3 regions of the Microvirgula aerodenitrificans DSM 15089 genome follow, and region 2 is predicted to be linked to each of the others. Evidence: predicted binding sites of a transcription regulator. Region 2 holds the regulator's gene; each other region holds the start of a gene.
The links. The regulator sigma-54, encoded in region 2, starts transcription at its own class of promoters, with help from an activator protein. The targets are predictions, from matches to a motif close to CTGGCACGCTTCATGCTT.

Region 1 (4,248 bases), on a different contig from region 2:
GGTCGTCGGATTGACCACAAGCATGCCGTGATGTCATCCCGGGGGGCGGTGTCCTCATGGCCGGGACCGGGAAAACCCCGGGTTGCTCACGCAGGCCAATGAGTACTCAATGAATACTCAGCGCATCGTCACCCATTCCTCGGCGGCGGACGGGTGCAGTGCGATGGTGCGGTCGAGGTCGGCCTTGGTCGCGCCCATGCCGATCGATACCGCCAGCAACTGGATCATCTCCGCCCCGCCTTCGCCGAGCACATGGGCGCCGACCACCCGGTCGGTTTCGCCGTCGACCAGCAGCTTCATCAGCATCGGTTCGTTGCTGGCGGCAAATGCGGTTTTCATCGGCCGGAAGCGGGCGCGATACACCTTCAGTGCCGGGTAGCGTTCGCGGGCGGCTTCCTCGCTCGGGCCGACCGTGCCGATTTCCGGGGTCGAGAACACCGCCGTGGGTACCAGTGAGTGATCGACAGTCGCCGGTCGCTGACCGAACACGCTGTCGGCAAAGGCCTGGCCTTCGCGGATGGCGACCGGGGTCAGGTTGACGCGGTCGGTCACGTCGCCGACTGCGTGGATCGACGGCACATTGGTGCACGATTGCGCATCGACCCGGATCTCCCCGTTCTTTCCGGTGGCCACGCCGGCCGCATCCAGCCCGAGCTCGCCAGTGTACGGGCGGCGGCCGACGCACAGCATGACCACATCGGTCTCGACCGTGCTGCCGTCAGCCAGGGTGGCGCGCAGTCCGTCGGCGGTTTTCTCCAGCCGGGTCAGCGTGTTGTTCAGCAGCATGCGGATGCCGCGCTGGCGGTAGCTGTCCTCCAGCGTGGTGCGGATTTCCTCGTCAAAGCCGCGCAGCACGTGCGGGCCGCGATGCAGCAGTGCGGTGTTGACGCCAAGTCCGGCAAAGATGCCGGCGAATTCGATGGCGATATAGCCGCCGCCGACAATCAGGATGCGACGCGGCAACTGTTGCAGGTGGAACACCTCGTCCGAGGTGATGGCCAGTTCCTGGCCGGGGAAGGCCGGGCCGGCATGTGGCCGGCCACCGACGGCAATCAGGATATGGGCGGCGGTCAGGCGTTTGCCGCTGGTGCTCAGACGCACGGTGTGCGCATCTTCCAGTACGGCACGTTCGGCATGGATGGTGACGCCGGCCTGGTCGAGGTTGCGGCGGTACACGCTTTCCAGACGCGCGATCTCGGCATCCTTGTTCCGCAGCAGCGTCGGCCAGTCGAAGGCGGGCTTCGGCAGCTGCCAGCCATAGGCCGCGGCCTGTTCGAACTCGGCGGCAAAGCGGCTCGCATACACGAACAGTTTTTTCGGCACACAGCCGCGGTTGACGCAGGTGCCGCCGAAATTCGCTTCTTCGGCGATGGCGACGCGTGCGCCGTGCTGACTGGCGACGCGCGCCGCGCGTACCCCGCCGGAACCGGCGCCGATGACAAACAGGTCGAGATCGTATTGAGCCATGGGGCGAGAGTCTCCCGGTGAAGGCCGCGAGGGCCGGTAGGTGGGGCCGGCATGCCGGAACGAGACCGAACGATAGCAGACCGGGCCGTCTGCCGACGACCGGCGCTGCTGCATTTCCCGCATCGGGGCCATGCCGCTGTACGAATCCGGACAGTGCCACTGTCCGGATTCGTACAGAGATCGGCGCGCGGAACGGGGAAAGGCTTATATAACAGAAGGTTGGGTTTCTGGCACGCAAGCTGCTGAACAGTTATCAGAAACTTGCCGGAGCCCCTGATGACCATCCGCGCCATCGAACCGATCGTCGACATCGCCGTGCACCTGATCCGCAGCGACGATGAAGCACTGGACACCGCCCGTACCCTGGCCGCGCAATTCGCGCCGGGGGCTGCCGTGCGCGACCGCGAGCGGCGCCTGCCATGGGACGAACTGGCGGCCATGACCCGCGCCGGGCTGTGGGCGGTGACCGTGCCGCGCGAGCACGGCGGTGCCGGGGTATCGCGCCAGACCCTGACCGCGATCTTTCGCACCCTGGCGGCGGCCGATCCGTCGATTGCCCGCATCCTGCTCGCCCATGTCGACACGCTGGAACGGCTGCGGACGGCGGGCGGGGCGCAACAGCGCCTGCTGTACCGCGAATTGCTGCAGGGACGGCATTTCGCCTCCGCGCCGGCCGGCACTGTCGATGGCGAACCGGATTCCGGCGGCGCGCTGCGTCTGAACGGCGAGCTGCACCAGGTCGCCGGCGCCGGCTTTGCCGAGTGGCTGGCGGTGCCGGCCCGGGATGCCCGGCAGCGGACGTGGCTGGCGCTGGTGCCACATAACGCGCATGGCCTCGATATCGAGGATGAAGCGGTGCCGGTCGGGCTGCGCACCGTCGCTGGCGGCACGCTGCGGCTGACGCAGGTCACGGTCGCGGCGAAGTGGGTGTTCGACCTCGACGGGGCGGCCCGGTCGCCATCGCCGGTGGCGCTGTATGCCGCTGCCATCGACGCCGGCATGGCGGCGGCCGCACTGGATGGCACCCGGCGCCGGCCGGGGGCGCAGACCGATGCGCTGCTGGCGACGATCGGCGAACTGCAGGTGCGGCTGTCTGCGGCGCAGACACTGCTGCGCCACGCTGCCCGCGCGCTGGATGCCGGCAACGACGCCGATGTGGCGGTGCTCCAGGCCCGGGTGCTGTGCGGCGATATCGCGCTGCGTGCGGTCGATGCGCTGTTCGAGCTGGCCGGGCCGGTCCCGGCTGTCGATGGCGATGACCGCGATCGCTGCTGGCGCGATGCCCGGGCCCATGCACAGTACGCGCCATCCGCCGACAGTTGCCGCCAGCTTGGCGAACGGCTGCTGGACCTGCCGTCTGCCGCGCCTCTCCGCGCCCCTTTCTGACTGGAATCCTCATGACCGTTTCTCCCGTACCCCGCCGCCGCCGTCGACCGGCGCCATCGACTGATACGGCATCCCGCGCCGATGACGCGCAGGCGCTCGATGCGGCGCGACAACTGGCATTGCGGCTGCAGGGCGGTGTCCCCGACGCGCTGGCGCAGTTCCGGGCCAGCGGGCTGGGCGGCGTGGCCGTGCCGAAGGCGTATGGCGGCGGTGGTGTCGGCAGCGGCACCCTGGCGCAGCTGATCCGTCTGCTGGCGGCCGGGGACCCGGCGCTGGCCCGTATCGCGCACAGCCACTACGCGGTGCTCGAAGTGTTGCGCGCCACCGGCAGCGAGCCGCAGAAACAGGCGTTTTTCCGGCGGGCGCTGGACGGCGAACGCTTTGCCGCCGCACTGGCGGAAACCGGTGTCGACGAGGTTTGCCGGATCGAAACCCGCATTCACTGCGTCGACGGTCACTACCGCATCGACGGACGCAAGTGCGATGCCGGTGGCGCGGCGCAGGCCGACTGGGTGGCGCTGTCGGTCAGATCCGGCGATGGCAACCTGCTGCTGGCCTTTGTCCCGCGCGGCAGTGCCGGCCTGCGGGTCGAAGCGGATGGCGGCGTGGCGATCGACGAGGTCGAGGTCGGGCCACTGGCGGTGATTCCGTACCGGGTGGTGTTCGACACGCCGGGCCGGGTCGGACCGCTGGCCCAGCTGCTGCATGCTGCCATCGACCTTGGCATCGCCGATGCCGCCCTGGCGGACAGCGCCGCCGTCTTGCGCCATGACCACGATGCGCAGCGGCTGGCGCGCTTTGGCTGGCTCGGCGCCTGCCAGGCCGCTGCCGGTGCGCTGCTCGACGACGCGGCACTGCAGGTCGATGCGCTGACCGCCGTGCCGGGCCAGACCATTCATGATGCGGCCGCGCTGGCCGTCACGGCGGCGCGGGTGCTGTGCGCCGATCTGGCGTCGCAGGCTGGCGCTGCCGTGTTCGAGCTGGCCGGTCGCCGCCTGCTGGCGGATGCCGCCCGCCCGGACCGGCACTGGCGCGACGCCCGTCGTCATGACGCCGGTCGCCCCGCGCGACAACAGGCGCGCGTGATCGGCGACCACTGCCTGAATGGCACACCGCCTCCGCGCCATGGCGCGTACTGACCCCATCCCTCGCCACGGCCACGGGCCGATGGCTGCACCAACAGGAGTTCATGCCATGCAACACAGACTGAAAATCGCTGCCGTCATCGGCAGCTTCCAGCGCCCGTCCCGCACCGCCGCCCTGGTGGAAGCCCTGCTGGAGCGCTTTGCCGAGCGGCTGCCGGTCGATATCGACGTGATCGAAATCAGCGATATCGGCAAGGCACTCGGCGGCGCCTTTTCGGTATCGGCCCTGCCGGAGGCCGTACGCAGACAG
Region 2 (4,248 bases):
ACGGCGAGGCCTGGCTCGAGGCGATCAGCGGCACGCGCTGGTGTTCGCAGGCGGCCTTCAGTGCGGCCGGAACCGGCTGGCCGTTGGCGACGATGATGGCCGACATCGGCAGCCGGAACAGCTGCTCCAGCGCTTCGCGGGCCGCGTCCTGTCCCAGCTGGTTCAGGTAGTCGCATTCGGCGACGCCGAGCACCTGCAGGCTGTTCGGGTGGATCAGGTTCAGGTGGCCGACCAGGGCCAGGGTTGGCCGCTGGTCGTCGGTGCCGATCAGGTTGTCGATGCCGGACGAGCCGGCGACCCAGTTCAGATTGAGTTTCTGCCGGTTGTCCTGATAAAGCTTCCTGACCGTGATGCTAGGCATGGCTGTCCTGCTGGGTGGTCAGAAGCTGGAACAGGGTCTGGGCATCCGGTGCGGCGGCCAGCGCTTCGCGCAGCTGGCGGCGGCTGAACATCTGTGCGAGTTCCGACAGTACCTGCAGATGCAGGTCGGTTGCCTGCTCGGGCACCAGCAGCACGAACAGCAGGCTGACCGGCTTGCCATCGGGCGAGTCGAACGGAATCGGGGATTTCAGGCGGATGAAGCAGCCGGCGACGTCCTTGAGCCCCTTGGCGCGACCGTGCGGGATGGCAACCCCGTGACCGAGTCCGGTGGAGCCGAGTTTTTCCCGGGCGAACAGGCTGTCGAAAACGGTGCTGCGGGCAATGCCGTAGGCGTTCTCGAACAGGATGCCGACATGCTCGAACACGCGTTTCTTGCTGCTGACGTCGAGATCGACGAGCAGGTGGTCGGTGCTGGGCAGGATCTTTGCGATCAGACTCATGGTCGTCAACGAGTACGAGTAATCAAAACGGGGCCATTCTAGCCGGTTACGGCGGGAGCGTCTGCCGCATTAGTGGGCACCCCGGCCGGTCTGCACCAGCAAAGGGCAGACCGGCAGCGGAATGCCTGTGCCGGCACCCCTCCGGGCGCGAGGGCCCGCAATCAAACGGGGGGACTGCCGTTTCCGGCAGTCCCCCCCTTTCAGTCAGGCCTGAGCCAGCGGCACGACGACCGCGGGCGCTTGCCCTTGTGAGTCTTCTTCAGGCTCAGGCTTCGGAGCCGGCGGACAGCTCCTGTGCCTTGTGCGCCTTGTCCGAGAAGTGATCCGTACTCTTCTCCTTGTGCTTCAGCACCTGTCTGTCCAGCTTGTCGGCAACCAGGTCAATGGCCGCATACATGTCGGCTGCGACTTCCTCGACGTGGATGTCCTTGCCCTTCAGGTGAACGTCGACCGTCACTTTCTGGTCGAGTTTCTCGACCGAGAGGGCGACGTTGACGGCAATGACGTTATCGACGTGGCGGGTGATGCGGTCGATTTTTTCCGACAGGTAGTCGCGCAGGCTCGGAGTGACTTCGAGATGGACGCCGGTGATGTTCAGGTTCATACCCTAACTCCTTCTGGTGGGCTGGCGTATCCATGTTGCTGGATACGCAGGGGGCGCGCCTTGACGCGCGTTAAATCGTTTTCCGCTGGTTTACCGGTGGTATCAGCAATGCCTCGCGATACTTGGCGACGGTGCGGCGGGCAACCTGGATGCCCTCGTCACCGAGCCGTTCGGCCAGCACGCTGTCCGACAGCGGTTTGTGCGGGTCTTCGTCGGCAATCAGCTTGCGCAACCGCGCCTTGATGGCGGTAGCCGAGCATTCGCCGCCGGAATCGGTGTCCAGCGCCGTGCCGAAGAAGTACTTGAGTTCGAACACGCCACGCGGACAGATCAGATACTTGCTGCTGGTCACGCGGGAGATGGTCGACTCGTGCAATCCCAATTCGTCGGCGACGTCGCGCAGCACCATGGGGCGCATTGCGACTTCACCCTGATCAAAGAACGCCTGCTGTCGCTCGACGATGACCTGCGACACTCTGAGTATAGTGTCGGCCCGCTGTTCGATGTTGCGGATCAGCCACTTGGCTTCCTGCAGCCGGCCGGACAATTGTCCGGCCTCGCCGCGGTGCCGGCTGAGCATCTGCGCGTACAGCTGATTTACTTTCAATTTGGGCTGAGTCGCAGGATTCAAGAGGGGCAGCCAGATTCCGTTGCGATCGCGACGGACCAGCACGTCGGCCATCACGTAGTGGGTGTCGCCGCTGCCGAAACCGGCGGCCGGACGCGGGTTCAGCGAGGCGATCAGCGCCTGGGCCTGCCGGATCGATTCGTCGTCGGCGCCGGTGGCGCGGCGCAGCCGGGTGAAGTCGCGGTTGGCGAGCAGCGGCAGGTGGTGGCGGACGATGTCCTGCGCCAGCGGCCTGGCCGGCGACTCGGGCCGGGCCGCCAGTTGCAGCAGCAGCGATTCGGTCAGATCGCGCGAGGCGACACCGGCCGGCTCGAACTGCTGGACCAGGGTCAGCGCCACGGTCAGCTCGTCGGGATCGATCTCCAGTTCCGCCGGCAGATGGACGGCAAGCTCTTCCAGCGGGCAGGGCAGGTAGCCGTCGTCGTCCAGTTCCTCGATGATGACCATCGCCATTGCCCGGTCGCGGACCGACAGCGGCAGCTCGGCCAGTTGCGCCAGCAGATGCTCGCGCAGCGTGGTGGCCCGGGTCAGGTTCTGGTGCGGGTCCCAGTCGTCGTCTTCGTCGCTGCCGTTGCGGCCGTAGCTGGACCAGTCGTTGACCAGGTTCAGGTCGGTGGCGCTGTCGTCGTTGCCGCCGGCCCCGTCCTGCTGCTGCGGTGGCTCACGCGGCTCGTCATGGCCGTTGATGGCAATCTCGCCGGCATCGCTGACTTCCGCGCCGTTTTCGTCACGGCCCTCGTCGCGCTCCAGCAGCGGATTGTCGGCGATGAACTGTTCCACTTCCTGTTGCAAGTCCAGCGTCGAGAGCTGCAGCAGCCGGATCGACTGTTGCAGTTGGGGCGTAAGGGTCAGTTGCTGACCCAGCTTGAGCTGGAGGCTTTGCTTCATGGCCGCTGTCTAGAGGTGGAAATGCTCGCCCAGGTAGACGCGGCGGACATTTTCGTCCTCGACCAGCGCCTGGGGCTTGCCGGCGGCAAGTACGCTGCCGGCATTGATAATGTAAGCCCGATCGCAGATGCGCAGGGTTTCGCGAACATTGTGATCGGTGATCAGTACGCCGATGCCGCGCTCCTTCAGGTAGGAGATGATCTTCTGGATATCGATGACGGCAATCGGGTCAACGCCGGCAAACGGTTCGTCCAGCAGGATGAAACGCGGGCGCATGGCCAGCGCGCGGGCGATTTCCACCCGGCGGCGCTCGCCGCCGGACAGCGACAGCGCCGGGTTGTCGCGCAGGTGGGCGATGTTCAGATCGTCGAGCAGCAGCTCCAGTTCTTCCTGGATCTTCGCCCCTTTCAGTCCGGTCAGCTCGAGCACGGCGAGAATGTTTTCCTCAACCGTGAGCTTGCGGAAGATCGAGGCTTCCTGCGGCAGATAGCCGATGCCGAGCCGGGCACGCTGGTGGATGGCCAGATGGCTGGCATCGATATCGTCGATATGGATGTCGCCGGCATCGGCCGGCACCAGGCCGACGATCATGTAGAAACTGGTTGTCTTGCCGGCACCATTCGGACCGAGCAGACCGACGACCTCACCGCTGTTGATTTCCAGCGAGACATCCTGGACCACCGTGCGCTTCTTGTAGCGCTTCTGCAGGTGGCGGACGCTGAGGCGACTGGTGGCTTGCGTCATTTATTGGCGCCTTCCTTCTTTTCACGCGGCTGGATCACCACGGTGACACGGCCCTTGCCGCCCTTCATTGCCTGGCCATGGGCATCGCTGCGGGTGCCGGTGGCCTGGAATTGCTGGGTCTTGCCGTCGTAGATGATCACATTGCCGGTGACGACGTCGCCACCGCGCTGAACTCTGCCGTTGTCATAGATTGTAACCAGTTGCTTGGCGTTGTCGTAGTCAATGCGCTGGCCCTTGCCGTTGATCCACTCGACCTTGCCGTCGCTGTCAGGGTCGAGGCGCTGGCGGAAGGTGGCCGGGTTGCCGATGGCGGTGCCGTACTGGTTGCCGGCCTTGTCCTGGTTCACCGTCAGTTTGGCGGCGGTCAGCTTCGATGTGCCCTGGGTCAGGATCACATTGCCTTCGTAGACGGTCACGCCCTTCTGCTGGTCGAGACTGGCCTGGTCGGCTTCGATATTGATCGGTTTGCTGCGGTCGGCCTTTTCGGCATGGGCGGCGAGGGCGCTGCAGACGATCAGGGCACCTGCGGCGAGGCGGAAGGAATTATTCGGATTTCGGCGGAG
Region 3 (4,248 bases), on a different contig from region 2:
CAGGCTGTGGCGGACGGCACCGGATCGAAGCGATAACTGTCCATCGACAGCGCACTGTCCTCGCCGTGATAGAAACGTGTGGCCCGGGCCCCGGCCCCGGCGGCACCCAGCGCGACGAACAGCGGCAGCAGGTGCTCGTCGGTCGGGTGGGCACGCGTGGCGCCCGGTGCCTGGTGGCGATAGTCGAGCGCGCTGTCCACCGCGCCGGCCGTCAGCGTCCGGTACATCCAGTCGGCGAACGCCTCGACATAGGGCTGGGCCGGCAGGCCGGACATGGCATCGCGCAGATTGTGGGTCAGGCTGCCGGAAGCCAGTACCAGCACGCCGTCGGCCGGCAGCGCCGACAGGGCCTGGCCGACCCGGTAATGCCAGGCCGGATCACGGCGTGGCTGGACCGACAGCTGCAGCACCGGAATATCGGCCTGGGGATACAGTTCGCGCAGCGGCGTCCAGGCGCCGTGATCGAGACCGTAGTCGGGATCTGTCGTGGCCTCGATGCCGGCGCCGGCCAGCAGATCGACAATTTCCCGCGCCAGCGCCGGCGCGCCGGGGGCCGGGTATTGCAGCTGGTACAGCGGGGCGGGGAAACCGTAGAAATCGTGGATGGTGGCCGGCTGCGCGGCGGTCGACAGTACCGGCGCCGGCGTGTTCCAGTGTGCCGACACGGCGAGAATGGCACGCGGGCGCGGCAGGCTGGCAGCCAGCGTGCGCCAGGCATGACCGATCTCGCCGGTATCCAGTGCCAGCATTGGCGAACCATGGGAGACGAACAGGGTGGGCAGGGTGGACATGAGGGCTCCTTCGCGGCGGATGTGTCGATGGCCCAGTGTCGCACTGCCAGCCCGGGAGATAAACCGGCTGGTTCGGTACGGTTTGTAGCGAAAACCGGAACAATCGCGTGGCAACAGGCCAGCAAAAAAGGAACCCGCGGGTTCCCTTTTTGCTGGCCTTGCCGATCGCGAACGTCAGTCCTGTCGCGGGCTGTCGTCTGCCTTGTCCGCCGGGCTGATGTCGAGCTCGGCACGCGGTACCGGTTCGACCGCGGGCTTGCGGCGTCCCATGCGCAGCAGTGCCAGCACATAGCCGGACAGCGCATAGACGACAAAGAAGCCGAACAGCACCAGCGCCGGCGTCGAGGCCGTCAGCAGGATGACCACCAGCACCACCAGCATGGCGACGAACGGCACCTTGGCGCGCGGATTGATTTCCTTGAACGAGTAGAAGCGGACGTTGGTGACCATCGAGATGCCGGCAAAGGCGGTGAACACCAGCGCGATCCAGTCGATGCCGGGCACGTCGAGGCTGTACGCGTGCACGATCCACACCAGGCCGGCGACCAGCGCCGCGGCGGCCGGACTCGGCAGGCCGGTAAACCAGCGCTTGTCGGCCACGCCGATCATGGTATTGAAGCGTGCCAGGCGCAGTGCCGCGCCGGCGCAGTAGATGAAGGCGACCATCCAGCCGAGCTTGCCGAAATCGCGCAGCATCCATTCATAGGCAACCAGTGCCGGCGCGACGCCGAAACTGACCATGTCGGACAGTGAGTCGAACTCGGCGCCGAAAGCGCTCTGGCTGTGGGTCATGCGGGCGACGCGGCCATCCATGCCATCGAGGATCATGGCAATGAAAATGGCCACGGCGGCCAGCTCGAACTGGTTGTTCATGCCCTGCACGATGGCATAGAAGCCGGCAAACAGCGCGGCAAGCGTGAACAGGTTCGGCAGCAGGTATATCCCCTGGCGGCGCAGGGGCATTTTTGTCTGGGTATCTGGCATGTGTCTGATGGGGGCGCAGCCGCGGAAGGTCTCCGCGGCCGGAGGCGATGTTATTCCGCCAGCTCGGCGAGAATGGTGTGAGTGGCGCTCACTTTATCACCGATGGCAACCTTGACGGTAGCCGACAGCGGCAGGTACACGTCCACCCGGGAACCGAAGCGGATAAAGCCGTAGCGCTGGCCACGGGCCAGGCGGTCGCCCGGCTTCGCGTAGCAGAGGATGCGACGCGCCACCAGACCGGCGATCTGGATAAAGGTGACCTCGGTGCCGTTGTCCATCCGCACCGATACCGCGTTGCGCTCGTTTTCGGTCGAGGCCTTGGCCATCGACGCATTCAGGAAGCTGCCGGCATGGTAGTTGACCTGGGTCACCGTGCCATCGACCGGGCTGCGGTTCGAGTGCACGTTGAACACGTTCATGAACACGCTGACCTTGATCGCCGGCTGCTTCAGCTGCGGGTCCTCGGTGCGTTCGACCACCACGATCCGGCCGTCAGCCGGGCTCAGTACGGCGTTCTTCTGCGTCGGGATGGTTCGCGCCGGGTCGCGGAAGAACTGCACGACAAACAGCGCCAGCAGCCAGAACGGCAGCGACCAGGCACCTATCGCATAGCTCAGGACAATGGCCAGGGCAACGGAGCAGACAATGTAGGGCCAGCCTTCGCGGGCCAGGATCGGGTGCGGGTAGTGATTCATGGACTCGTTCAGTTCGTAACCAGCGGACGATTGTAAAGCAGCCGTTGCTGTGACAGGCAGCTTTTCTGATCTGCCGGCGGGCGGGCCGGATGAATGTGCTGGCGGATTCTCAAAATCGGACGGCATTTTCGCTGGTGGGGATGACGTTGTCCCAGCATGCCTGACGGAATGTTCATCGTTGTCTACCTCCATGCATATGACAACTCATGAACAAAGCATATCCCTGCCTGCCCGAGTCATTCCTCACGGCTAAGTCCTGTCTCGGATATGAAACAGTCATGGCGTTCTGCCAGCGGTGTGAAAATAAAAAGCCATTGAAATCAATGCGTTGATCGGTTGGCACGCATCCTGCCATATGAAGGGCAGAAAAGTCCGACACACCGGAGACCGCCATGAACACAACGTCCTACTTCCGCCCGATGCTGGTCAGCCTACTGGCTGCCCATGCCGGGCTGGCACTGGCGGACGGCGGCAATATCGTCATCCGGCGCGAACTGCCTGTCACCCCGTATTTCCAGCTGGCGAACACGCCGAAAAATCCGCAGACCACCACCGTGAACACCGACCGCTCGCCCGAGGTGCTGGGCAGCATGGGGATCGGCGAAGCGAACAGTGCGCTGCTGGGGGCCCGGCCCGGGGTTTACGGCACCCAGTCGGGTTCGACTGCCCAGGCCGTCACGGCGCCGATCGGCAGCAACCTGTCGACGATGGGCGGCAGCCAGGGCGGCGGTGCCAGCGGCGGAGCGTCGGGCAGCCTGGGCGGCAGCATTGCCAACACCGTGACCCGTTCACTCGGTATCCGCTGAGGACATGGCCATGAAGCGCACTCCCCTCTGCCTGGTCCTGCTGCTGCCGCTGGCGGCGACGGCGGCCGACATGGACACCCTGATTCAGGGCAGCGGCGGCCAGTCGGTCGGTCGTCAGGCGGTCAACCAGGCCGCCGGCCTGGGCAACCAGCAGGCGAACCAGACCGTGCTGTCGACGACGACGGCGGGGCTTGCACAAGCCGCCGCGCAAACCGGGCAGGCACAGCGGGTCACGGCCGGCGATCTGGCCGCGCTGGGCAAGAACAATTACAGCGCCAGCATCAGTGGCGGGAGCTTCCAGGGCGGGGTCGGCGTGCTGCAGGTCAATCAGGTCAGCGGGGGTTTCAACCAGACGCTCAACCAGTTTGCGCTGGCGACCGGACCGAATGCCAGTGCGACGACCACGGCCAGCCATGTCGGTGCGGTCGACGACAGCCGGCTGGCCGGTCTGACCTCCGCCGCGCCGGACAGTGGTGGCAGCGGGAACGAGGTGGCCGGCGGCAAGCGGCAGGCCACGATGGATGCGGCAAGTTTTCAGAATCTCAGTGGCGTGGTTCAGGTGAACCAGGTCGCGGGAAACGGCAATCAGGCAGGCAATGGCATCGCCCTGGCGGTACATGCGCCCTGATGGTCTGGCAGTGAGGCAGTGGCAGTAAGGAATTCACGGGGACGGGCAGTTCTCGACTCCATGATGCCGGCGCGGGCAAACGCGCATTCAATCAAGCAAGGAGAAACTCATCATGAAAACCCAGATCAAACTGGTTCTGCTGGCAGTGGCCGGCGCGTTCGCAGCCTCCTCGGCCCTGGCTGGTGGCGGTTACAACCCTCCGGGAGGCGGGGAAGACGGCGGCACCAAGTTCACCGACACCAAGAGCACCTCGTCGACGGTGAGCAATACCTCGACCGCCAGCAAGACCACGACCGGCAAGTTCGCCCAGGAATCCGACAAGAGCAATGTCGAAAAGGTCAGCA

Region 1: Q352_RS20855 (acyl-CoA dehydrogenase family protein) is a predicted target of sigma-54. The motif match lies at 1,695-1,712, and genes of this name have one in related genera.
Region 3: Q352_RS0111395 (FapA family amyloid fibril periplasmic chaperone) is a predicted target of sigma-54. The motif match lies at 2,807-2,824, and genes of this name have one in related genera.

Annotation. Positions count from the first base shown of each region.
Region 1 is NZ_JHVK01000013.1:33,404-37,651, reverse strand. Features, by position in the region: gene Q352_RS0111905 (hypothetical protein) at 1-14, shown strand, start outside; gene gor (glutathione-disulfide reductase) at 118-1,467, opposite strand; gene Q352_RS20855 (acyl-CoA dehydrogenase family protein) at 1,744-2,853, shown strand; gene Q352_RS20850 (acyl-CoA dehydrogenase family protein) at 2,865-3,992, shown strand; gene msuE (FMN reductase) at 4,048-4,248, shown strand, end outside.
Region 2 is NZ_KK211072.1:31,805-36,052, forward strand. Features, by position in the region: gene hprK (HPr(Ser) kinase/phosphatase) at 1-361, opposite strand, end outside; gene ptsN (PTS IIA-like nitrogen regulatory protein PtsN) at 354-821, opposite strand; gene hpf (ribosome hibernation-promoting factor, HPF/YfiA family) at 1,087-1,425, opposite strand; gene Q352_RS0118185 (RNA polymerase factor sigma-54) at 1,496-2,941, opposite strand; gene lptB (LPS export ABC transporter ATP-binding protein) at 2,951-3,685, opposite strand; gene lptA (lipopolysaccharide transport periplasmic protein LptA) at 3,682-4,248, opposite strand, start outside; gene lptC (LPS export ABC transporter periplasmic protein LptC) at 4,229-4,248, opposite strand, start outside.
Region 3 is NZ_JHVK01000012.1:63,382-67,629, reverse strand. Features, by position in the region: gene Q352_RS0111410 (dioxygenase family protein) at 1-791, opposite strand, end outside; gene pssA (CDP-diacylglycerol--serine O-phosphatidyltransferase) at 966-1,754, opposite strand; gene Q352_RS0111400 (phosphatidylserine decarboxylase) at 1,826-2,470, opposite strand; gene Q352_RS0111395 (FapA family amyloid fibril periplasmic chaperone) at 2,863-3,276, shown strand; gene Q352_RS0111390 (FapB/FapC family functional amyloid domain-containing protein) at 3,287-3,904, shown strand; gene Q352_RS20785 (FapB/FapC family functional amyloid domain-containing protein) at 4,017-4,248, shown strand, end outside.